Regions from separate parts of the Mesorhizobium sp. M1A.F.Ca.IN.020.04.1.1 genome, predicted to be linked through region 1. Evidence: predicted binding sites of a transcription regulator. Region 1 holds the regulator's gene; the other holds the start of a gene.
What was found. The regulator HrcA, encoded in region 1, represses chaperone genes, less so after heat shock. The targets are predictions, from matches to a motif close to GTTAGCACTCNCNNNNNGNGAGTGCTAAC.
Positions count from the first base shown of each region.

Region 2: the regulator HrcA is predicted to act here: its motif matches at 6,168-6,196, upstream of groES (co-chaperone GroES).

Region 1 is NZ_RZSN01000024.1:36,256-45,042, forward strand. It holds gene EOA49_RS08100 (glutathione S-transferase family protein) at 3-632, opposite strand; gene cysK (cysteine synthase A) at 998-1,978, opposite strand; gene EOA49_RS08110 (LysE family translocator) at 2,167-2,784, opposite strand; gene EOA49_RS08115 (sorbosone dehydrogenase family protein) at 2,897-4,246, opposite strand; gene EOA49_RS08120 (hypothetical protein) at 4,357-4,554, opposite strand; gene hrcA (heat-inducible transcriptional repressor HrcA) at 4,586-5,668, opposite strand; gene rph (ribonuclease PH) at 5,849-6,565, shown strand; gene EOA49_RS08135 (VOC family protein) at 6,648-7,058, shown strand; gene rdgB (RdgB/HAM1 family non-canonical purine NTP pyrophosphatase) at 7,059-7,736, shown strand; gene hemW (radical SAM family heme chaperone HemW) at 7,733-8,787, shown strand, end outside.
Region 2 is NZ_RZSN01000067.1:3,284-12,070, forward strand. It holds gene EOA49_RS15500 (ABC-F family ATP-binding cassette domain-containing protein) at 81-1,703, shown strand; gene htpG (molecular chaperone HtpG) at 1,864-3,756, opposite strand; gene groL (chaperonin GroEL) at 4,028-5,656, opposite strand; gene groES (co-chaperone GroES) at 5,709-6,023, opposite strand; gene EOA49_RS15520 (Hsp20 family protein) at 6,371-6,847, shown strand; gene EOA49_RS15525 (Hsp20/alpha crystallin family protein) at 6,938-7,447, shown strand; gene EOA49_RS15530 (hypothetical protein) at 7,824-8,787, shown strand, end outside.

The DNA of each region.
Region 1 (8,787 bases):
AACTAGTCCTGCGGCCACATCTCATGAGAAAGGTTCAGTTTCCGCATGATCGCATGCTGGCGCAACTTGCCCCACAGCCGTTCGATGTTCGGCCAGGCCACGCGAGCGCTCTTGGTGTCGGGATGCCAGGCCACCAGCATCACGAGATAGATGTCGACCAGCGAAAGTTCCTCACCGGCCAGCCACTCACGGCCGGCGAGCGCGCTATCGAGAATGGCAAAGCCGCGATCCATTTCGGCAATAGCCGCCTCCTTGACCACCTGCACGCTATCGGCGTCGGCCGTGTAGCGGTGGGGGTAATAGAGCCTCAGGATCGCGGGATAGAGCGCCGACGACATGAAGGCCATCCAGCGCAGGAAATCGGCGCGCGCCGGCGAGCCCGCTTGCGGCGCCAGATGCGCTTCTGGATGACGCTCGGCGAGCAGGATGCAGATCGCCGCCGATTCGGTCATCGACCGGCCGTCGGGCAATGTCAGCGCCGGCACCTGGTTCAGCGGGCTGATGGCGAGGAAAGCCGGATCGGGCGGATCCTTCTTCGGCACGTCGATCTGCCGGAAAGGCGCGCCGGCCATAGCCAAGGCCGCCTCGACGACGAAGCCGCCGCTGCCGGGACGCGTGTAAAGCTTGTACATAAAATCCTCCCGCCGGCCGATTCGAGGCCGGCGGCGATTTGAACCGGAAGCGGCGCCTTCCTCAAGCCGGGCGTCCGCTTGCCACAGACGCTTTTTGAGCGATCCAGCTTGCATCATCCCGGGAGTGCCGCTTGTTCGCAAGCTCTTGAGATTGGCTGTGGCGTTCCCGACTTGGTCATCCACGTGCGAGCAACGAGCTGCGCGACGCGCGCAGACCCGAGGATCCATGCCTTGACGTCTCCACGTCACAAGCGTTGCGGATCTTTCTGCGGAGGAGGAACAGCGGCTCCGTTAATCTCGGATAAGACAGGTGGTATCCATTCTGGACCGTGGCATTTCCCGGCCATTCTTCGAGGTATGAGCGCCTACGCCCCCAGCCCGTCGAACAGGATCGTCGAGAGATAGCGCTCGGCGAAGGACGGGATGACGACGACGAGGTTCTTGTCCTTGTTTTCCGGCCGCGAGCCGACGACGATCGCCGCCTGCAGCGCGGCACCCGACGAGATGCCGACCGGCACGCCTTCGAGGCGGGCGACGAGGCGCGCATTGGCGACCGAATCCTCGTTCGAGACCCTGACGATCTCGTCATAGATCGTGGTGTCGAGGATCTTGGGCGCGAAGCCGGCGCCGATGCCTTGAATCTTGTGCGGGCCGGGCTGGCCGCCGGAGAGCACCGGCGAGGCTTCCGGCTCGACCGCCACGACATGCAGCGAAGGCTTGCGCTTCTTCAGCACCTGGCCGACGCCGGTGATCGTGCCGCCGGTGCCGATGCCGGCCACGAAGATGTCGACCTCGCCATTGGTGTCGTTCCAGACCTCCTCCGCCGTGGTGCGGCGGTGGATTTCCGGATTGGCCGGATTCTCGAACTGCTGCGGGATGATGGCGTTGGGCAGCGTGGCGGCAAGCTCGTCGGCCTTGGCGATGGCGCCCTTCATGCCTTTCGGGCCTTCGGTGAGCACCAATTCGGCACCGAGCAGCGCCAGCATCTTGCGACGTTCGACCGACATTGTCTCCGGCATGGTGAGGATCAGCTTGTAACCCTTGGCGGCGGCGGCGAAGGCCAGCGCGATGCCGGTGTTGCCGGAGGTCGGTTCGATCAGCGTGGTCTTGCCCGGCGCGATCTTGCCGGCCTCCTCCAGCGCCTCGATCATCGAGACGCCGATGCGGTCCTTGACCGAGGCGATCGGGTTGAAGAATTCAAGCTTAGCCAGCAGGTTGGCGACGACGCCCTTCTCCTTGGCGAACTTATCCAGCCGCACCAGCGGCGTGTCTCCAATCGTCTCGGTGATCGAGTTGAAGATGCGGCCGCGGCCGGGGACGCGCGCGGAGGTGACGGGCTTGTTCATTGGTTTCGCTCCCAAGGCAAAGGCATAGGCATACAGAATAAGGCTTTCAGCCGCGCAAGATAGGCTGCCCGCCGAAAATATCCGAGTGGGGCGGCTGCTGAAAACCTCCCCGCGCCGGAAATGCATTTTTTGGATCGGCCCGTTTTGGGGACGCTTTCCCCGAAACGGGGGCCGGTTGAGAATGCGGCCTATTGACGGGCCGCGATGGCGGCTGCCGCTCCCATCATGAAGCCGGCGGCGGTGCGGTTCAGCACCTTGAGCGCGCGCGGCGATCTCAGGAACCAGCGCGCCTTGGCAGCCAGCGCCAGATAGGGGACCAGCACCACGAACAGGACGACAACGGTCAGCGCGACAAGGATGCCGTAGTCGGCCGGCGTGATCGTCTTCAGGTCGACGATGGTCGGCGTGATGGCGAGATAGAAGATCATCGTCTTCGGGTTGCCGAGCGTCACCGTCAGCCCGGCGATGAAGCTCGACGCCAGGCCGCTTCTGCCCTTGCGCGCCTCGACCGTCTCGGGCGAGATGCCGCTCGTCCAGAAGCGCCAGGCAAGGAAGGCGAGATAAGCGACCCCCGCCCATTTGATGGCGAGGAAGACCATGCCGAAGGTCTGGGCGACGAAGGCGAGGCCGAGCACGACGGCAGTGAGGTAGGTAATGTCGCCGAGCATGAGACCGAACGACATAGCGAGCGACGAACGGAAGCCGGAGCCGAGCGCGCGGGCAACAAGCGCCGTCACGCCGGGGCCCGGAATGGCGGCGGCGACGCCGAGGGCGGCGCTGTAGGCGAGAAATCCTGTCAGTGTCATGGCTTGAACCCAGCGCTATCCCGAGATCGGGATCCAGAGCGGCGGCCTTTTACCACGGCGTCGGGGCGGCGTTAATTGCCTTGCGGCCGGATTCGGTTGCACCAGCGCCGCTTCAGGACCGGCCGTCGCCGTAGGTGACGCGCCATATCGTGCCGTTGCCGTCCTCGGTCAGGATCAGCGAACCATCCTTCGCCACCGCGACACCGACCGGCCGGCCCCAGACCGCATCGTCGGCAATGACGAAGCCGGTGGCGAAATCCTCATATTCGCCGGTCGGCTTGCCGTCCTTGAACTTCAGCCGCACCACCTTGTAGCCGGTGCGGACATTGCGGTTCCACGAGCCGTGCAGGGTGACGAAGGCGTCGCCCTTGTAGTCGGCCGGGAAGTTGCCGCCCTCATAAAAGGCGATGTTGAGCGGCGCCGAATGTGCCTGGATCAGCACGTCCGGCACCGTGACCTTGCCGGCGAGATCGGGCCGCGCGCCTTTGTGGCGCGGATCCTCGTTGTCGCCGATATAGTACCAGGGCCAGCCATAGAAGGCTCCCTCCTTGACGGCGGTCGCATATTCGAAAGGCACGTTGTCGCCGAGCTCGTCGCGTTCGTTGACGACGCACCAGAGCGCGCCCGTAGCCGGCTGCACCGTCATGCCCGAGCAGTTGCGCAGGCCGGTGGCGACCATCCTGCGGTTCTTGCCGTCAGGATCGAAAGCGAGCACATCCGCTCGGCCTTCCTCCGCGCCCCAGGTAGCGCCGAGCGGTGCCGATCTCGCCCATTCTTCGACGCCGCCCTTCGGCCTCGCTCCAATGCCCTCTGCGGTATTCGAGCCCGAGCCGACCGAGAGATAGAGCGTTTTGCCGTCGGGCGAAAAAGCGATGTCGCGCGTCCAGTGATGGCTCGACGGGATGTCCGAGACGATCGTTTCCGGCTCGCCGGAAGCTTTGAGGTCGCCGTCGCGATAGGCAAAGCGGACGACGCTGTTGCTGTTGGCGACATAGACCCATTGCGGCTTGTCGCCCGGCGGATAGAAGGCGATGCCGTAGGGCCGGGTCAGGCCTTTGGCAAAGACCGACTTCTCGGCCGGCTTGGCGCTGCCTTCGGCCAGTCGATAGACGCGGACCTGGTTCGCCCTGCTGTCGGCGACGAAGAGATCGCCGTTCGGCGCCGTGCGCACGACACGCGGGCTGCTGATGCCCGAAGCCACCAGCTCGGCCGAAAAGCCGGGTGGAAGGGCTGGCTTGGCATCCTCGGGGCGATCGGTGACACCGCCTCCGTTCGAGGCGGATTCGGCGACATTCGGCTTCGGGAGATCGTCGGGCCTGATGAGGCGCCGCACGCCGGGCCGGTCGGCCTTCCAGTCACCGAAGGCCTTCTTGCCGGTGAGCAAGGGCTGATCGGCCTGTTGCGCGACGGCGCCGGAGGCCAGGAGCAAGGCGAGGGCGGCAAGGCCGGCAATCCGTATCATGCTGTTCTCCGTTATTCGCCAACGTGCATCAGCAACCAGACAGCGAATATCGGGCAGGCTCTCCAAAAGAGAAGCCGGGCATGCAAATTTTGACGGAAAGCGCCGGCAGTTCAGCTCTCTTCGATATCCAGATCGTCGTCGAGCTGCTTTTCCAGCGCGACCAGATCGGCCGGCAGCGGCAGGCCCATGGCGCGCATTTCCCTGAGCTTCTCGCGCAGTAGCTCCTGGATCTCGTGATCGTCTTCCGGCTGGTTCACCATCTCCTCGAGCAGCAGGCTGATCTGGGCCTTGAACGATTCCAGCGCCATTTCCACCCTCCTTGCGACGTTTCCCGCTTGCCTATCTCAGCATGCGCGAAATCAACTGGGCCGTATAGTCGACCATCGGGACGATGCGGGCATAGTTCAATCGCGTCGGGCCGATGACGCCGAGCGCGCCGACGACGCGCGCATCCTTGTCGCGATAGGGCGCGACCACGAGCGACGAACCGGACAGCGAAAACAACTTGTTCTCCGAGCCGATGAAGATGCGCACGCCCGGACCTTCCTCGGCGAGGTCGAGGAGCTGCAGCAGTCCGTCCTGCGTTTCCAGATCCTCGAACAGATGGCGCAGCAATTCGAGATCGGCCTGGGCGGTGACGTTTTCCAGAAGATTGGCGCGGCCGCGCACGATGAGGCGCGCCGGCAGGCCGCTTTCGGCGCCGGCCCAGACCGCGAGGCCCTTCTCGACCAGCTCCTGCGACAGCGTGTCGAGAGCCGCCCTGGTCTCGTCTTTGATGCGCGCGATCTCGACCCGGGCCTCGGCCAGCGTGCGGCCGCGGATATGGGCGTTGAGGAAGTTCGAGGCCTCGTGCAGCTGCGAGACGGTGATACCGGCCGGCAGGTCGACAACGCGGTTCTCGACATCGCCGCTCTGCGACACCAGGACGGCGAGCGCCTTGGTGGGTTCCAACTGAATGAACTCGATGTGCTTCAGAGCCACCTCATTCTTGGCGGCGAGCACCAGGCCGGCGCCGCGCGACATGCCGGAGAGCATCTGGCTGGCCTCGGTCAGCATATGCTCCAGCGTGGCGCCCGAGCCCGAGGCACGCACCTGCGCCTCGATGACGCGACGCTCGTCGTCCGACAGATCGCCGAGCTCCATGAAGGCATCGACGAAGAAGCGCAGGCCGGTCTGGGTCGGCAGGCGGCCGGCCGAGATGTGCGGCGCGTAGATCAGCCCCAGATGCTCGAGGTCGCTCATCACGTTGCGGATGGTGGCCGGTGACAGCGACGACGGCAGGATGCGCGACAGGCTGCGCGAGCCGACCGGCTCGCCGTCGCGCAGATAGGAATCGACAATCCGCCGGAAGATGTCGCGCGAGCGCATGTCGAGCGACTGAAGCACGGGCGGCTGCGATGCGGGATCGACTGCCTTGTTCATTCCAGCGAAAAACCTCCTATCGAAAGATATAGACTTAAGGCTCCCTGGCGCAACCCGGGCCATTTTCGCTAGCGCCGTTTCCTTGGCGCCCCGTTTCCTTGGCGCCCTTTTCCTTTGCGCCATCCGCCGCATGCGTCTACAAGCCGCCGACGAATCCAAAACCATAGGAAAGAAGGCCGAATGCGCCCCTCCAAACGCCAGCCCGACGAAATGCGCGCCATCTCCTTCGAGCGCGGCGTCTCCAAGCATGCCGAAGGCTCGTGCCTGGTGAAATTCGGCGACACGCATGTGCTGTGCACGGCGAGCCTAGAGGAAAAGGTGCCGGCCTGGATGCGCAATTCCGGCAAGGGCTGGGTTACGGCCGAATACGGCATGCTGCCGCGCTCGACGGGCGAGCGGATGCGCCGCGAGGCTTCCGCCGGCAAGCAGGGCGGCCGGACGCTGGAGATCCAGCGGCTGATCGGTCGTTCGTTGCGCGCCGTTGTCGACCTGCAGGCGCTAGGCGAACAGCAGATCACCGTCGACTGCGACGTTATCCAGGCCGACGGCGGCACCCGCACCGCCTCGATCACCGGCGGCTGGGTGGCGCTATACGATTGCCTGCGCTGGATGGAAGCGCGCCAGATGGCCAGCGTTTCCAAGGTTCTCAAGGACCATGTCGCGGCGATCTCCTGCGGCATCCATGACGGACAGCCGGTCATCGATCTCGATTATCTTGAGGATTCCTCGGCCGGCACCGACGCCAATTTCGTCATGACCGGCAAGGGCGGCATCGTCGAGATCCAGGGTACTGCGGAAGGCGAGCCCTTCTCCGAAGAGCAGTTTTCGGCGCTGATGGGGCTGGCCAAAAAGGGTATTTCGCGGCTGGTGAGCCTGCAGCAGATGGCGGTGGCGTAGGGTCACCGATGAGGTCGACGATCCTTCGCATCCCCCTCTGGCCTGCCGGCCATCTGCCCGACAGGGCAGAGGGGGGTGCTTCGTGACTCCCTCCGCGATTCTGGAATCAGCGCTCTACGTCACAGATCTAACCGCTGCCGAAGCCTTCTACCGCGACATCCTCGGCCTGGATCCGCTGGGCAAGGTCGAAGGTCGCCACGTCTTCTTCCGCTGCGGCAACGGCGTGCTGCTCATCTTCAATGCCGAGGCGACGAAAATTCCGCCGGCGCCCGACGCCAGGCTGAAGGTGCCGCCGCACGGCACGGTCGGCGAAGGGCATCTTTGCTTCACCGCGACTGCGGCCGAGATCGCCCAATGGCGCAAGCATTTGGCGGCCAAGAACATCGCCATCGAAAGCGATTTCGAGTGGCCGCAGGGCGGACATTCGATCTATATCCGCGACCCTTCGGGCAATTCGATCGAGTTCGCCGAACCAAGGATCTGGGGTCTCTGAATGCATTCTTTGAACGGACAAAAGATCGTCGTCGCCAGCCACAATGAAGGCAAGCTGCGCGAATTCGCCGACTTGATGGCCCCGTTCGGCTTCGAGGCGAAGTCGGCCAAGGATTACGGCCTGCCGGAACCGGACGAGACCGGCACGACCTTCGAGGAGAATGCCTATATCAAGGCCTATGCCGCCGCCAAGGCCACCGGCCTGCCGGCGCTGTCGGACGATTCGGGGCTCTGCGTCGACGCGCTCGACGGGGCGCCCGGCGTCTACACCGCCAACTGGGCCGAGACGGCGGACGGCACACGCGATTTCGGCATGGCCATGCAGCGCACCGAAGTGGCGCTGCAGGAGGTCGGCGCGACCGAGCCGGCGCAGCGCACCGGCCGTTTCGTCGCCGTCATCTGCCTCGCCTTTCCCGATGGCGAGGCCGAATATTACCGCGGCGAGGCCGAAGGCACGCTGGTCTGGCCGCCGCGCGGCACGCTCGGCTTCGGCTACGATCCGGTGTTCCTGCCCAACGGCTTCGCCAAGACTTTTGGCGAGATGAGCGCCGAGCAAAAGCATGGCTGGAAGCCCGGCCAGGCAACAGCCCTGTCGCACCGCGCCCGCGCCTTCCAGAAGTTTGCCCAGGCCCGCTTGGATTTGGCGCGGCTGGATCTGGCGCGGCTCAGGTCAAAATGATCGGAACAGGCCAGACCATGCCGCTCGACCGCAGCCCCGGCTTCGGCGTCTATATCCATTGGCCGTTCTGCGCGGCCAAATGCCCTTACTGCGACTTCAACAGCCACGTTCGCCACCAGCCGGTCGACCAGGAGCGTTTTGCGCGGGCCTTCGAGACGGAGCTCAAGACGATGCGCGCCCGCACCGGGCCGCGCGAGGTGACCAGCATCTTCCTCGGCGGCGGCACGCCGTCGCTGATGAAGCCGGAAACGGTGTCAGCGGTTCTGGAAGCCGTAGCGAAGAACTGGACGGTGCCTGCCGGGATCGAGGTGACGCTGGAGGCCAACCCGTCCTCGGTCGAGGCGGAGCGCTTCCGCGGTTATCGGGCGGCCGGCGTCAACCGTGTCTCGCTCGGCGTGCAGGCGCTGAACGACAAGGACCTGCGCTTCCTCGGCCGGCTGCACAATGTCGAGGAGGCGCTGCACGCCATCGGGCTGGCGCGGGAAATCTTTCCGCGGCTCTCCTTCGACCTGATCTATGCGCGGCCCGGCCAGACGCCGGAGGCTTGGGCTTTAGAGCTTGAGGAAGCGATCGGGCATGCCGCCGACCACCTGTCGCTCTATCAGCTCACGATCGAGGAGGGCACGCCGTTCCATGCACTCCACTCAGCGCGAAAATTCGTCCTGCCCGACAACGACCATGCCGCCGACCTCTACGCGCTGACGCAGGAGGTGACCGCGGCGCACGGGCTTCCGGCCTACGAAATCTCCAACCACGCGCGGCCGGGCGCGGAAAGCCGGCACAACCTGACTTATTGGCGCTACGGCGAATATGTCGGCGTCGGACCCGGCGCGCATGGCCGCTTCGTCGAGAACGGCCGCCGTACCGTGACGGTCGCGGAAAAGATGCCTGAGACCTGGGCCAACCTGGTCGAAGCCAGGGGCCATGGCGTCACCGGCGGCGAGGTGCTGACGCGCGCCGAAGAAGCCGACGAGTTCCTATTGATGGGGCTGCGGCTGGCCGAAGGCATCGACCTCCAGCGCTACGAGACGCTTGCCGGGCGTAGTCTGGC
Region 2 (8,787 bases), on a different contig from region 1:
CTGCCTCTTCCCTCCGCAGCCTCATTCGCGTATGCCCCGGGCAAATCCCGCCATCTCAGCGCAGTTTCCCGGACCGCCCCATGATCCGTCTCGAAAATATCGGCAAGCAGAACGGCCGTCAGATCGTCTTCATCGAAGCCTCGGCCGCCCTGCAGAAGGGCGAGAAGGTCGGCCTCGTCGGCCCGAACGGCGCCGGCAAGACGACGCTCTTCCGCATGATCATCGGCCAGGAGCAGCCGGACGAAGGCCAAGTCTCAGTCGATCGCGGCGTTACCATCGGCTATTTCAGCCAGGATGTCGGTGACATGGAGGGGATGAGCGCCGTCGCCGAGGTGATGGAAGGCGCCGGCCCGGTGAGCGCCGTCGCAGCTGAGATGCGCGAGCTCGAGCACGCCATGGGCGATCCCGACCGCGCCGACGAGATGGACGCGATCATCGAGCGCTATGGCGAGTTGCAGCACCGCTTCGAGGAACTCGACGGCTATGCGCTCGACGGCCGCGCCCGCGAGGTGCTCGACGGCCTCGGCTTCTCCCAGGAGATGATGGACGGCGACGTTGCAAAACTCTCCGGCGGCTGGAAGATGCGCGTCGCGCTCGCCCGTATCCTGCTGATGCGGCCCGACGTCATGCTGCTCGACGAGCCGAGCAACCATCTCGATCTTGAGAGCCTGATCTGGCTGGAGAAATTCCTCAAGGACTATGACGGCGCGCTGCTGATGACCTCGCATGACCGCGAGTTCATGAACCGCATCGTTTCGAAGGTGATCGAGATCGACGCCGGCGCGCTCACCTCCTATTCCGGCAATTACGAATTCTACCAGGAGCAGCGGGCGCTGGCCGACAAGCAGCTGCAGGCGCAGTTCGACCGCCAGCAGGCGATGCTTGCCAAGGAGATCGCCTTCATCGAGCGCTTCAAGGCGCGCGCCTCGCACGCCGCCCAGGTGCAGAGCCGGGTGAAGAAGCTCGACAAGATCGACCGCGTCGAGCCGCCCAAGCGTCGCCAGACGGTGGCCTTCGAGTTCCAGCCTGCGCCGCGCTGCGGCGAGGACGTGGCGACGCTGAAGGGCATCCACAAATCCTATGGCAGCCGCTCGATCTATGCCGGCCTCGACTTCCAGATCCGCCGCCGCGAGCGCTGGTGCGTGATGGGCGTCAACGGCGCCGGCAAGTCGACGCTTTTGAAGCTCGTGGCCGGCGCCTCCGAGCCGGATGAGGGCTCGGTGGCGCGCGGTCCGAGCGTCAAGATGGGCTATTTCGCCCAGCACGCCATGGAACTGCTCGACGGCGAGCGCACCGTGTTTCAGACGCTGGAAGACAATTTCCCGCAGGCCGGCCAGGCGCCGCTCAGGGCTTTAGCCGGCTGCTTCGGCTTTTCCGGCGACGAGATCGAGAAGAAGTGCCGCGTGCTCTCGGGCGGCGAGAAGGCAAGGCTGGTCATGGCGCTGATGCTGTTCGATCCGCCGAACCTTCTGGTGCTCGACGAGCCGACCAACCACCTCGACATGGCGACCAAGCAGATGCTGATCGAGGCGCTGGCGCAATATGAAGGCACGATGCTGTTCGTCTCGCACGACCGCCATTTCCTGTCCGCACTATCGAACCGCGTGCTGGAGCTCACGCCGGATGGCATCCACACCTATGGCGGCGGCTATACGGAATATGTCGCCAGGACGGGGCAAGAGGCACCGGGGCTGAGGGGGTAGGGCGGCGCTCTGACCTCCGAGCGTAGTAGCGTGGAGAAGCCTTGACCCGTCGGCAGGACAGAGGGGGGCGCGAAGGATCGCGACCGATCTCACCCTTGCGCCGCCTCCTCGTGAGAAGTCACGGCAGGATCCGGGCTTCGTGAGGCGCCCAACGCCCCCACTACTCCCTCGCCAAACCGCGCTCGATCAGGCGAGCAAGCCGCGCCGAAAACGCCCTGGCATCGGCCGGCTTGTCGCCGTCCAGCACGCGCGCCTCGTCGTAAAGCAGATGCGCGGCGTCTTCCTTGAAAGCGCGCTCGCCGTCGCCGAGCTTCGCCAGCGCCGTGACGCGCTCGTGCCGCGGGTTGATCTCGAGGATCGGCTTGGCCGCCTTGTCGAGGCGGCCGGCGGCGTTGAGCAGCCGCTCGAACTGGCGGTCGGGACCGTGCTCCGGTGCGACCAGGCAGACCGCGCTTTCGGTCAGGCGGTCGGAGGCCTTCACGTCCGAGACCTCGTCTCCCAGCGCCGTCTTCACGAAGGCCAGGAAGGTCGCGATTTCGGACGAGATTTCGGCATCCGGCTTGGACGCGGTGTCGAGCAGCGGGATCTCCGACAGTTCGGCCGCGCCCTGCGTCACCGATTTGAACGGCTTGCCGTCGAATTCCGGCGCCATCGTCGTCCAGAAACTGTCGACCGGATCGGTCAAAAGCAGCACTTCGATGCCGCGCGCCCGGAACCCTTCGAGCTGCGGCGAGACCTCGAGCCGGGCGCGGTCTTCCCCGGCCATGAAGAAGATCGCCTTCTGCCCTTCCTTCATCGCGGCGACATAATCGGCCAGGCTGCGCAGCGTCTCGCCGGAAGCGGTCGAGCGGAAGCGGGCGAGCTTCAGCAGCTGCTCGCGCCGCTCGTAGTCCTCGTAGATGCCTTCCTTGAGCACGACGCCGAAATTCTCCCAGATCTTGGCGTAGGCCTCGGCATCGTTATCGGCGAGTTTGCCAAGATCGCCGAGGACGCGGTTGGTGACACCCTTGCGGATCGCGGCGAGCAGCGGGCTTTCCTGGATCATCTCGCGCGAGACGTTGAGCGGCAGATCGGCGGAATCGACCAGGCCGCGCACGAAGCGCAGATAGCGCGGCAACACGTCGGCATCGTCGGTGATGAAGACGCGCCGCACGTAGAGCTTCATACGACCCTTGCGGTCCTGGTCGAAGAGATCGAACGGACGCGAGCCCGGCACGAAGGCAAGCGCGCTGTATTCGTGCCGACCCTCGGCGCGGAAGTGGATGGTGGCGGCCGGCTCGTCATACTGGCCGGCGATGCTGCGGTAGAAGTCGGTATATTCCTCGGGCTTTATGTCGCTCTTCGGCCTCACCCAGAGCGCCGTGCCGTCGGCGACATCGCGCGGCTCGGCGCCCGGCTTCTCAACAAGCGTGATCGGCACCGGCACGTGGCCGGACTGCGACTTCGCCAGCCCTTCGAGCCGGTAAGGCGTGGTGTAGGAACTCGCATCGTCCATCAGATGCAGCACGACGCGCGTGCCGCGCCTGGGAGCTGCCGCAAGCGGCACGGGAGCGATCTCGTAGGTGCCCTTGCCGTCGGAAGACCAGCGCCAGGCTTCCTCGCTGCCGGCCTGCCGGCTGATGACATCGACATGATCGGCCACCATGAAAGCGGAGTAGAAGCCGACGCCGAACTGGCCGATGAGTTGCGAGTCCTCAGTCGCCTTGCCGGCCTCGACGCGCTCGATGAAGGCACGGGTGCCGGAGCGTGCGATGGTGCCCAGAGCCTCGGCCATCTCCTCGCGGCCCATGCCGATGCCGTTGTCCTCGACGGCAAGCTGCTTGTTGTCGGGGTCGGCCGAAATGGTGATGCGCGGCTTTGCGTCCTCGCCCAGCAGCTCGGGACGGGTGATCGCTTCGAAGCGCAGCTTCTCGCACGCGTCCGCGCCGTTGGAGATCAGCTCGCGCAGGAAGACGTCCCGGTCCGAATAGACCGAATGCACCATCATGTGCAGCAGCCGCGAGACATCCGCCTCGAATGTCCTGGTTTCCGTCGTCTTGGTATCCGTCGTCATTCAGAATCTTCCCACATAGTAACTCTGGCCCGTCGCGCCGCGGCGTGTCGAAGCTGCCGATCGCCGCCGATGAGGGGAGATGTCCGACAGGACAAAGGGGGCGCGTCCCGCCAGCCGATCTGTCGCGGAGTGCTTTCTCGCTTTTCCGGTTCTTGTCAATTCAGAAGGGTGCCGTTTCCCTCGCGCTCCCTTTTGCCCTGCCGACCAATCTCCCCCAATTGAACCCTGTCGGGGGAGATTGGCTGTGTCGGCGCCGCGCCTCCCCAGCGTCCTAGAAGTCCATGCCGGCGCCGGCGGGCATGGCGGGTGCCGCTTCTTTCTTCGGCTTCTCGGCGACCATCGCCTCGGTGGTGACGAGCAGGCCGGCGATCGAGGCTGCATCCTGCAGCGCGGTGCGCACGACCTTGGCCGGATCGATAACGCCCTGGCTGAAAAGATCGCCATATTCGCCGGTCTGGGCGTTCCAGCCATAGGCGAAATCGGTCTTCTCGCGCAGCTTGCCGACGATGATCGAGCCTTCCGCCCCGCTGTTCTCGGCGATCTGACGCGCCGGCGCCTCGATGGCGCGCCGCACGATGTCGACGCCGTATCTCTGGTCGGGGTTGTCGGCAGCCACCGCGTCGAGCGCATTGGCGGCCCTGAGCAGCGCCACGCCGCCGCCCGGAAGAATGCCTTCCTCGACCGCCGCGCGCGTCGCATGCATGGCATCGTCGACGCGGTCCTTGCGCTCCCTGACCTCGACCTCCGTCGAACCGCCGACGCGGATCACAGCCACGCCGCCGGCGAGCTTGGCCAGACGCTCCTGCAGCTTCTCGCGATCGTAGTCCGAGGTGGTCTCCTCGATTTGCGCCTTGATCTGCGCGACGCGGCCCTGGATCTCCTCCTTCTTGCCGGCGCCATCGACGATCGTGGTGTTCTCCTTCTCGACCACCACTTTCTTGGTGCGGCCGAGCATCTCCAGCGTGACGTTCTCAAGCTTGATGCCGAGATCCTCGCTGATAGCGGTGCCGCCGGTGAGGATGGCGATGTCCTCCAGCATGGCCTTGCGGCGGTCGCCGAAGCCCGGAGCCTTGACGGCCGCAACCTTCAGGCCGCCGCGCAGCTTGTTGACCACCAGCGTCGCGAGCGCCTCGCCCTCGACATCCTCCGCGATGATGAGCAGGGGCTTCGCCGACTGAACCACCGCCTCCAGAACCGGCAGCAGCGCCTGCAGGTTGGAAAGCTTCTTCTCGTGGATCAGCACATAGGGCTCTTCGAGCTCGACGCGCATCTTATCCTGATTGGTGATGAAGTAAGGCGAGAGATAACCGCGATCGAACTGCATGCCTTCGACCACTTCCAGCTCGGTGTCGGCGGTCTTGGCTTCCTCGACGGTGATGACGCCCTCGTTGCCGACCTTCTGCATCGCCTCAGCAAGGAAACGGCCGATCTCGGCATCACCATTGGCCGAAATCGTGCCGACCTGGGCGATCTCGTCATTTCTGGTCACCTTGCGGGCGTTGGTCTTCAACTCCTGAACAATAGCCTCGACGGCTTTGTCGATGCCGCGCTTCAGATCCATGGGATTCATGCCGGCGGCAACGGCCTTGGCACCTTCCCTGACGATGGCCTGGGCGAGAACGGTCGCGGTGGTCGTGCCGTCGCCGGCGATATCGCTGGTTTTCGAGGCGACCTCGCGCACCATCTGCGCGCCCATGTTCTCGAACTTGTCCTCGAGCTCGATCTCCTTGGCGACAGTGACGCCGTCCTTGGTGATGCGCGGAGCGCCGAACGACTTGTCGATGACGACATTGCGGCCCTTAGGGCCGAGCGTGACCTTCACCGCGTCGGCGAGGATGTTGACGCCGCGCAACATGCGGTCGCGGGCGTCGGAATGGAATTTCACTTCCTTGGCAGCCATTGGAACACTCCTTCAGCAGGCACCTTTCATTGACCGATCGGGTTGGGCCGGTTCAAGCCGCTTTTCCCAACGCCGATGTCTGCTCGACCACACCCATCACGTCGCTTTCCTTCATAATGAGCAGGTCTTCACCGTTGAGCTTGATCTCGGTGCCGGACCACTTGCCGAACAGGATGCGGTCGCCGACTTTGACGTCGAGGGGAATGAGCTTGCCGCTCTCGTCGCGCGCGCCGGAACCGACGGCGATGATCTCGCCTTCCTGCGGCTTCTCCTTCGCCGTGTCCGGGATGATGATGCCGCCGGCCGTCTTCTCCTCGGCCTCGACGCGGCGGACCAGAACGCGGTCATGCAATGGATGGAACTTCATATCGTTCTCCTTCGGGACAAACAGATTTTGAGAGGTTCCTCCACTCCGGACCGGAAGGACCGGAGCGGGGCTCGCGATCCTTTCGGCCTCGCGCATGTGGATTTGGTTTTGCACGCGCCGGTTTCAAGAGGCCGCAAGAAATTTTTTGGCACTCGCAACAGCCGAGTGCTAGCGCCGTGAAAACAAGGGTAATTATGCAGCTTTGACGGGCGCGCCTCGGACCTCTTGACGGCAAAGGAATCAATTCCCAAATCGAACCTGCCGGCGCCTGAAGTGGCCGGCAAGGTCAAGGAGCGCCGCTGCCTTGGCGCTCCTCGTATCTATGTTGCTCAATGGAGGATGTAGCTATGAGAACCAGTTTTGACTTTTCTCCCCTGTTCCGGTCGAGCATCGGCTTCGATCGAATGCTGAACGCGCTCGAGACCGCAAGCCGCATCGAAACCGCTGATAACTGGCCGCCCTACGATATCGCCAAGAGCGGCGAGGACGACTACCGCATCACCATGGCCCTGGCAGGCTTCAGCCAGGACGAACTGGCCATTACCCAGGAGCAGAACATGCTGATGGTTTCTGGCCAAAAGGCAGGCGAGGACAACGGCGAGTACCTGCATCGCGGCATTGCCGGCCGCGCATTCCAGCGTCGCTTCGAGCTTGCCGATCACGTCAAGGTCGTCGATGCGAGCCTCGTCAACGGTCTGCTGACAATCGACCTCAAACGCGAGATCCCGGAAGAAATGAAGCCGCGCCGGATCGAGATCACGGCGGACAAATCATCGCCAAAGGCCGCGACAAAGAAAATCGAGGCCGACAACAAGGCGGCCTGAGCCTTCTCGCCGCGCTTTGCGCCAAGCGCCGGGTGATGTTCCCGGCGCTTGTGGGCCTTGTCTTCCGGATGAACAGAAAGGAGGAAAAAAATGAGTGTTCGTGATCTGATTCCCTGGGGCCGAAACAATGGTAACCAGGTTCCAAGTGTCTTCCGCGACGGCGAACGCGATCCTTTCCTGTCGCTGCAGCGCGAGGTGAATCGGCTGTTCGACGACGTCTTCCGGGGTTTCGGTTCCGGCTTGCCGTCCCTAGGCGGCGTATCAGCCTTTGGTGCCGGCTGGCCGAGCGTTGAGATCTCCGACAACGAGAAGGAGATCAAGGTGGCGGCCGAAGTCCCGGGCCTGGACGAGAAGGACATCGAGGTGCTGCTTGATGATGGCGTGCTGACGCTGAAGGGTGAAAAGCGCTCCGAGACGGAGGACAAGGAGCGGCAGTTCTCCGAGCGCATCTATGGCCGCTTCGAGCGTCGAATCCCGCTGGGCTACGAGATCGAAGAAGACAAGATCGATGCCCGCTTCAAGAACGGCGTGCTGACGGTAATGCTGCCCAAGACCGCGAAGGCGCAGTCGCAGGCCAAGCGTATCGAAATCAAGAGCTGATGCCTGGATGCAGGGGTTGGACCGACGGGTCCGGCCCCTGCGGCATGACGGAACCTCGGCGCTAGATGGAACGGCCAACGCTGGCGTAGGTGCTGGCTGGAGCGTGGAACGGCTCCCTTTCCAACGAGTGATCCGCCCGCAGCGGGCGCCAGGTGCTCGCTTGCGGCTCGATGACGTGCGGCCGACGCAGGCCATTCTAACCGTTTACCGCGCTAAGCGCAGATGCCGCTGACGGAACACCGCGCAAGCCTCTGGAAATCCGCGATAACCTTAATTCCTTCCTTCTTTTGGTCAGGCTTCCCGTACGGAACGTTAAGGGCTAGATTAGCAATTCGTTAAGTAATACGGCGGGTGTGAGCGTAAGAGGTGTGCCGTTATGAATTTCAAATCCCTGATCAAACGGGCCGAGGACGTAGACAAGGAATTTCAAGAGCTCCAGTCGGATCTGGCAGAGGCTTTCGAAGAATGTCTTTCGGCTGACGAAGAGACGTCCCCGGGATACGATTCTGCCGCCGACCTGGCGGCAAGCGAGGAGGATCCGCCGGGCGAGACTCAGTCCGAGGCTTCCGCCTCCCGGCTGACGCCGCACACCCAGACACGGTTGGCCGCCTTGGAAGCCGTTTCCGGACTCTTCCGCGACGGACAGGGTCATCTGGAGGAGATCGGGTCAAGGCTGGCCGAGATCGCCACAGCGCACCACATGACGCGCGATATCCTGAACGCCCTGCATCGCGATGCGCTGCGCGCCAATGAGCTGGAGCTGGAGAACGCCGCTCTGGGCGCCGAACACAAGGCCTTGTCGGAACAATTGCTTGACGCTACGCGCAAGCAGCGCGAACGCGACGGCGCGGCCGAGGCCTGGCAGCAGCGCGAGGCAAGTCTCGTCCAGGACAGGGAGTCGCTGCGCGAGGCGCTTGCAGCGGTGCGGCTCGAAATGGTCGAGATGGGCAATGAGAGCGCCAGGCGCGAGGCTGAGTTCGGTGAGATCGTCAAGACCCTGACGGCCAAGACCGTCGAAGCCGACAGGCGCGCTGTCGAGAACAAGCTGCTGCGCGAGAAGCAGGTCGGGCTTTCGATCGAGCTGGAGCAGGCGCAAAAGCGCGAGGCCGAGGCCCGGCACAAATTCGACGAGTTCGCGGCGACCCACGCCAACGAAGCCACGCGGATTGCCGAACTTGTGGCCCAGCTCGGCAGCCACGAGAAGGAGGAGGCCCGGCTGCAGAAATCGTTGGAGACGACGCAGGCCAAGCTTGCCGAGACAGCCGAAGCCGCCCGCATCGCCGAAAGCGATGGCGCGGCGGAGCTGGCGCGGAGCCGGGCAGAGCTGCGCGGCTTGCGCT